DNA from 2 places in the Streptomyces sp. NPDC031670 genome. Region 1 is predicted to be linked to the other one. Evidence: riboswitches for the same ligand, from Rfam matches in the RefSeq annotation. Region 1 holds a riboswitch; the other holds the start of a gene.

What was found. Region 1 has a riboswitch for S-adenosylmethionine ahead of ACZ5ID_RS15040 (aminotransferase class V-fold PLP-dependent enzyme). Riboswitches for the same ligand answer to the same signal wherever they lie in the genome.
Region 2: another riboswitch for S-adenosylmethionine. It lies ahead of thrC (threonine synthase); the one in region 1 lies ahead of ACZ5ID_RS15040 (aminotransferase class V-fold PLP-dependent enzyme).

Annotation. Positions count from the first base shown of each region.
Region 1 covers NZ_JBVILC010000006.1:380,394-383,795, reverse strand. The annotation lists gene qcrB (cytochrome bc1 complex cytochrome b subunit) at 1-166, shown strand, start outside; gene trpD (anthranilate phosphoribosyltransferase) at 302-1,366, shown strand; SAM riboswitch class IV at 1,455-1,572, shown strand; gene ACZ5ID_RS15040 (aminotransferase class V-fold PLP-dependent enzyme) at 1,803-3,212, shown strand; gene ACZ5ID_RS15035 (Lrp/AsnC family transcriptional regulator) at 3,396-3,402, opposite strand, start outside.
Region 2 covers NZ_JBVILC010000002.1:168,260-171,661, forward strand. The annotation lists gene thrC (threonine synthase) at 1-1,306, opposite strand, end outside; SAM riboswitch class I at 1,300-1,427, opposite strand; gene ACZ5ID_RS04775 (glucosyl-3-phosphoglycerate synthase) at 1,616-2,563, shown strand; gene ACZ5ID_RS04780 (alpha,alpha-trehalose-phosphate synthase (UDP-forming)) at 2,638-3,402, shown strand, end outside.

The sequences.
Region 1 (3,402 bases):
CGAGCTGCCGGCGGCCGTCGACGAGAACGGTGTCAAGCGCAAGGTCTCCCGCATGGAGAAGCTGCGCGTGAAGCTCCACAAGGGCTACTTCGGCGAGCAGAGCCAGATCGCCAAGCCCACCGCCGAGGAGTACGAGGAGATCACCAGCGGCCACGGCCACCACTGATCCCCTCCCAGCGCACGCTGTACGCCACACAGCACGGGGCCCCGTCCACGCGATGGACGGGGCCCTCCGCCGTCCCCGGGGCTGGATAGGGTGGTCCACGATTCCCCTATCCGTCGGTGGACCCAGGAGCGGACCATGAACGTTGTGACCCCGGCAGGCGGCGACAGCGTGGCGGCCTACTCCTGGCCGGGCGTACTGGACGCACTGCTCAGCGGCACCGACCAGAGCGCCGAGGCGACGGCCTGGGCGATGGACTCGATCATGCGCGGCGAGGCTACCGACGCGCAGATCGCCGGGTTCGCGGTGGCCCTGCGGGCCAAGGGCGAGACGGTCGCCGAGATCACCGGCATGGTCCGCGCGATGTACGAGCACGCCAATCTGATCGAGGTGCCCGGCCGGACCGTCGACATCGTCGGCACCGGCGGCGACGGCGCCAAGACCGTCAACATCTCCACCATGTCCGCCATCGTGGTGGCGGGCACCGGCGCCAAGGTCGTCAAACACGGCAACCGGGCCGCGTCCTCCGCCAGCGGCGCCTCCGACGTCCTGGAGAAGCTCGGCGTCAACCTCGACCTCACCCCCCGGCAGGTGGTCCAGGTCGCCGAGGAGGCGGGCGTCACCTTCTGCTTCGCGGTCAAGTTCCACCCCGCCCTGCGGTACGTCGCCGCGGCCCGGCGCGAACTCGGCATCCGCACCACCTTCAACTTCCTCGGCCCGCTCACCAACCCCGCCCGGGTCATGGCCCAGGCCACCGGGGTCGCGGACGCCCGGATGGCGCCGATCGTGGCCGGGGTGCTCGCCGAGCGCGGCTCCTCGGCGCTGGTGTTCCGCGGCGACGACGGCATGGACGAGCTGACGACCACCGCGACCTCCCGGGTCTGGGTGGTACGGGACGGGGCAGTGCGCGAGGAGGCGTTCGACCCCAGGGACGTGGGCATCGGCCTGGTGCCGGTGGAGGCGCTGCGCGGAGCGGACGCCTCGTACAACGCGGACGCGGCCCGCCGGCTGCTGGCCGGGGAGACCGGGCCCGTACGGGACGCGGTGCTGCTCAACTCGGCGGCGGCGCTGGTCGCGCTGGACCCGGGCCCGGGCACCCTCGTGGAGCAGATCCGGGAGGGGATCGCCAGAGCGGCCGAGTCGGTGGACTCCGGGGCGGCGAGACGGGCCCTGGAGCGGTGGGTGGCGGCCAGCAACGCGTAGCCGCCGCCCGGGTGCGTGACGCGGGGCGCGGTCCGGATGCCGGACCGCGCCTTGCGCGTACGCCGACGTATGGCAGGATGCTTTCCAAGGTCATGAGTGACAGCGACTACGGCCCCGGCCCGCTGTCCGGCAACCCTCCGTCCGTGGCGGGGTGCCCCGGGTGAAGACCAGGCCGCAGGCAGCGAGGTCGGCGGCAAGCGCGGACCCCTGCGCACCCGTTCTCCGGGTGGCGCGCCCCTGGGGTCCTGGTCCTCAAGGGAGCAGTCTCGTGAGCAAGCGAATGCGATAGGGCCTTCGGCCCCTTCTTCTGTACACCTCCGTACGCCTTCTTCGCGTACGTCGAGGTCACCCCCCGTGCGTCCGGCGCCGCCGGTCGGTCCGCCGCGCCCCGGGGGCTCCACAGCCGATTCGCCTCGACCTGCCGGGAGATACCGCCATGTCCGCATACGCGTCCACGCCCACCGCCACGTCCGCCGTCACCTCCCCCTCGCTCTCGTCCCCGTCCGAGCGGCCCTGCTGCGCGGCGCCGCTGCCGGTGCTCGGCCGGGACGTCACCGTTCCGCTCGTCACCGGCGGCGAGGTGACGTACGCGGCCCTCGACTACGCGGCGAGCGCCCCCGCCCTCCAGCGGGTGTGGGACGACGTGGCCGCGTACGCCCCCTACTACGGCAGCGTGCACCGGGGCGCGGGCTACCTCTCGCAGCTCTCCACCGACCTGTTCGAGAACAGCCGGGCGACGGTGGCCGAGTTCCTCGACTGCCGCCCCGGCGACCAGGTGGTCTTCACCCGTTCGACGACGGACTCGCTGAACCTGCTGGCCCGGGTGCTCCCGGCCGACTGCCAGGTCTTCGTCTTCGAGACCGAGCACCACGCGTCGCTGCTGCCGTGGCGGGACGCGCGGGTCACGTACCTCGACGCGCCGCGCACGCCGCGGCAGGCGGTGGCGATCCTGGAGCGGGCGCTCGCCGACCGCGACCCCTACGGTCCGGCGCTGGTCTGCGTCACCGGTGCCTCCAACGTCACGGGTGAGCTGTGGCCGGTGAAGGAGCTGACGGCGGCGGCGCACGCGCACGGGGCGCGGATCGTGCTCGACGCGGCGCAGCTGGCGCCCCACCACCCCGTCTCCGTACGGGAGTCGGACGTCGACTGGATCGCCTTCTCCGGGCACAAGCTGTACGCGCCGTTCGGCTCGGGGGTGCTCGCCGGGCGCGCGGACTGGTTCCAGGAGGCCGAGCCGTACCTCGCGGGCGGCGGCGCCTCCCGTACGGTCGCGCGGCGCGCGGACGGCGGGGTGGACGTCGAGTGGCACACCACGGCCGCCCGCCACGAGGCCGGCTCCCCGAACGTGATCGGCGTGTACGCCATCGCGTCCGCCTGCAAGGCGCTGACGGAGGCGGGCTTCGACGCTCTGGTGGAGCGGGAGCGGCACCTGATCGCGAAGGTGCGGGAGGGGCTGGCGGCGGTGCCGGAGGTACGGGTGCTGTCCCTCTTCGGCCACGACGCGCCGAGGGTCGGGGTGATCTCGTTCGTCGTGGACGGCTGGAACAGCTCGCACTTCGCGGCGGCGCTGTCGGCGGAGTACGGGATCGGGGTGCGGGACGGCCTGTTCTGCGCGCACCCGCTGGTACGGACGCTGCTCGGCGGGGAGCCGCAGGAGCAGGGGGAGTGCGGGGCGCCCGAGGGCGAGCCGGGGGAGCGGTCCCTGAACGCGATCCGGGTCAGCTTCGGGGCGGGGACGCCGGATGAGCATGTGGAGCGGTTCGTGAGGGCGGTGCGGGAGTTGGTGGGGGAGGGGGCGAAGTGGTCGTACCAGGTGGAGGGGGGCCGCTGCGTCCCGGCAAAGTGACGTCCCCGGGGCTACGCCCCGGCCCCCTCTTTCGCCTGCGGACCGCGGAGGGTCGCTCGCGCAGTTCCCCGCGCCCCCAACTGCCCAGGGGCGCGGGGAACTGCGCGCTCAGCCACCCACCGGGCCGCACACGAACCCCGGGCCACGGCTGAGGCGAAATTCGGGTCGCCGCCCGCCCGAGGGCTACGCG
Region 2 (3,402 bases), on a different contig from region 1:
TGGTCGCGGTCGGGCCGGTGGTCGGCGCCACCGCGTCCAGGGTCTTGAGGCCGTCGCCCGTGTTGAGGACGACAGTAGTCAGGGCCGGGTCCAGAAGCCCGTCCTCGATGAGCTTGCGGGTGACACCGACCGTCACACCGCCCGCCGTCTCGGCGAAGATGCCCTCGGTCCGGGCCAGCAGCTTGATCGCGTCCACGATCTGCGCGTCGTCGACGTCCTCCACCGCGCCGCCGGTGCGCCGGGCGATGTCCAGGACGTACGGACCGTCCGCCGGGTTGCCGATGGCCAGGGACTTGGCGATCGTGTCCGGCTTCTGCGGGCGGACCACGTCGTGGCCCGCCTTGAAGGCGGTGGAGACCGGGGAGCAGCCCTCGGCCTGGGCGCCGAAGATCTTGTACGGCCGGTCCTCGACGAGCCCCAGCCGGATCAGCTCCTGGAGCCCCTTGTCGATCTTCGTGAGCTGGGAGCCGGAGGCGATCGGGACGACGAGCTGGTCGGGCAGCCGCCAGCCGAGCTGCTCGCAGATCTCGTACGCCAGCGTCTTGGAGCCCTCGCCGTAGTACGGGCGCAGGTTCACGTTGACGAAGCCCCAGCCCTCGCCGAGCGGGTCGCCGATGAGCTCCGAGCAGAAGCGGTTGACGTCGTCGTAGTTGCCCTCGATGCCGACCAGCTCGCCGCCGTACACCGCGGCCATGACGACCTTGCCCTGCTCCAGGTCGTGCGGGATGAAGACGCAGGAGCGCAGCCCGGCGCGGGCGGCGGCGGCGCCCACCGCGCCCGCGAGGTTGCCGGTGGAGGAGCAGGAGAGCGTGGTGAAGCCGAAGGCGCGGGCGGCCTCGACGGCGATGGCGACGACGCGGTCCTTGAAGGAGTGCGTCGGGTTGCCGGAGTCGTCCTTGACGTAGAGACCACCGGTGACGCCGAGTTCGCGGGCGAGGTTGTCGGCCTTGACGAGCTTGGTGAATCCCGGATTCAGGTTGGGCTTTTCAGCCACATTGGCCGGAACAGGCAGCAGGGGCGCATAGCGCCAGATGTTGTCGGGGCCCGCTTCGATCCGCTTGCGGAGCGCCTCGGGATCACCAGTCGGAAGGTCGTACGCGACTTCGAGCGGCCCGAAACACAGGGCGCAGGCGAAGATGGGGCCGAGGTCGAACCGCTCGCCGCATTCCCGGCAGGAAAGCGCGACGGCGGGACCGAGATCCACTGAGGTGGTGGCGTTTACGGTGGTGGCGTCCGCGTTGGCGTCCGTGGCGGCAGCTACGTCGGCGGTGTGCACAGCCATGATGGCGAGGCCCTTTCTCCTCATCTTCCCCATGGCGCGTTTCGCCATGAGACGGAATTGGCACCTTCCCCACCGTGACCTCGCGGTCGGCAGGAGGGTTGCCGGGACTTCAACGGGCCGTTCCCTCAGTCCCTCTGGATGAGCGCTGTGGCACCGGGTCCATGACCCGGGCATTTGTCCGCGTGGCGACCCCGACATGCGACGGCCGTCCGCGTTGTTCAAGACTGTAACCGAAGGCGCGGACGGTTGAGATAGTCGTCCGAACCGCGAGATGGATCACAGACGGCACCCGAGCCGTCCCGCACACCGTCACTCACAGAGGGGTCACCGATCGTGCTGGAAGAGGTGGAGCGCTGGCTGAGCAGGCGTTCCTGGTCGGCGGCCGACCGCCCGCTGGACGCGATCACGGCCGCCAAGCGCCGCACCGGCACCACGGTCAGCGTGGTCCTGCCGGCGCTGGACGAGGAGGCCACGGTCGGGCAGATCGTGACCGCGATCCGGCGCGAGCTGATGACCGTCGCCGTGCCGCTGGTGGACGAGCTGGTGGTGGTCGACTCCGGCTCCACCGACCGTACGGCCGAGGTCGCGTCCGCCGCGGGCGCCCGGGTAGTGCACCGGGACGCGATCCTGCCCCGGATACCGGCGCTGCCCGGCAAGGGCGAGGTCCTGTGGCGCTCCCTGCTGGTCACCACGGGTGACATCGTCTGCTTCATCGACGCGGACCTGAAGGACTTCGACCCCGGCTTCGTCTCCGGGATCGTCGGCCCGCTCCTGACCGATCCGGACGTCGACCTCGTCAAGGCGATGTACGACCGCCCGTTCGGCGACTCCCCAGGTCAGGGCGGTCGCGTCACCGAACTGGTGGCCCGCCCGCTGCTCAATCTGCACTGGCCCCAGCTGGCCGGGTTCGTCCAGCCGCTGGGCGGCGAGTACGCGGCCCGGCGCTCCCTGCTGGAGCGGCTGCCCTTCCCCGTCGGTTACGGAGTGGAGCTGGGGCTGCTCGTCGACGCGCTGCACACCGTGGGTCTCGACGCGCTGGCCCAGGTCGACGTGGGCGTGCGCAGACACCGCCACCAGGACGGGCAGGCGCTCGGCCGGATGGCCGCCGCGATCTACCGCACGGCCCAACTGCGGCTGTCCCGGGCCCACTTGGTGCGGCCCTCGCTGACCCAGTTCGAGCGGGCCGAGGAGGGCTTCGTACCGCGCACGTACGCGGTGGACACCGAGGAACGGCCGCCCATGCGCGAAATCTCGGAGTACGCGGTGCATCGCGCGGCGTAAACGAGCATGACCGTCGGGTTCCGTGACACGGTTCGCACGTTTGAGGCATTCCGCTTCGGGCTAGGTTCGTCTCCATGGTCTCCGCGCGTGCTGCCCAGATCCTCGTCGCGTCCAACCGCGGCCCGGTCTCGTACACCCTCGACCCCGACGGAACACTCACACCCCGCCGCGGCGGCGGCGGCCTGGTCTCGGGCCTCTCCGCCATCGGCGCCGAGGCGGACACCCTGTGGGTGTGCTCCGCGCTCGGCGACGGCGACCGGGAGGCGGTGCGGCGCGGGGTGGGCGAGCCCGGTGTGCGGATGCTCGACATCGACGCGTCCGTGCACACCGACGCCTACAACGGCATCGCCAACTCGGTGCTGTGGTTCGTCCACCACATGCTCTACCAGACGCCCCTTGAGCCCGCCTTCGACGCGGAGTTCCGGCGCCAGTGGGGTGCGTACGAGACGTACAACCGGGCCTTCGCGCGGGCCCTGGCGGACGAGGCGGCGGACGGGGCGGCCGTGGTCGTCCAGGACTACCACCTGGCGCTGGTCCCCGGCATGCTCCGCGAACTCCGCCCCGACCTGCGCATCGGCCACTTCTCGCACACCCCGTGGGCGCCGCCCGAGTACTTCCGGATGCTCCCGGACGACGTGGCCGCGCAGCTCCTGAAGGGGATGCTCGGCGCGGACCGGCTCGGCTTCCTGACCCGGCGCTGGGCGGACGCGTTCACCCGCTGCTGCGAGGACGTCGTCGGCGGTACGGGCACCACCCGGATCGGGGTGCACGGGCTCGGCACGGACGCCGAGTTCCTGCGGCGCCGCTCGCACGAGAGCGACGTCGAGGAGCGGATGGCC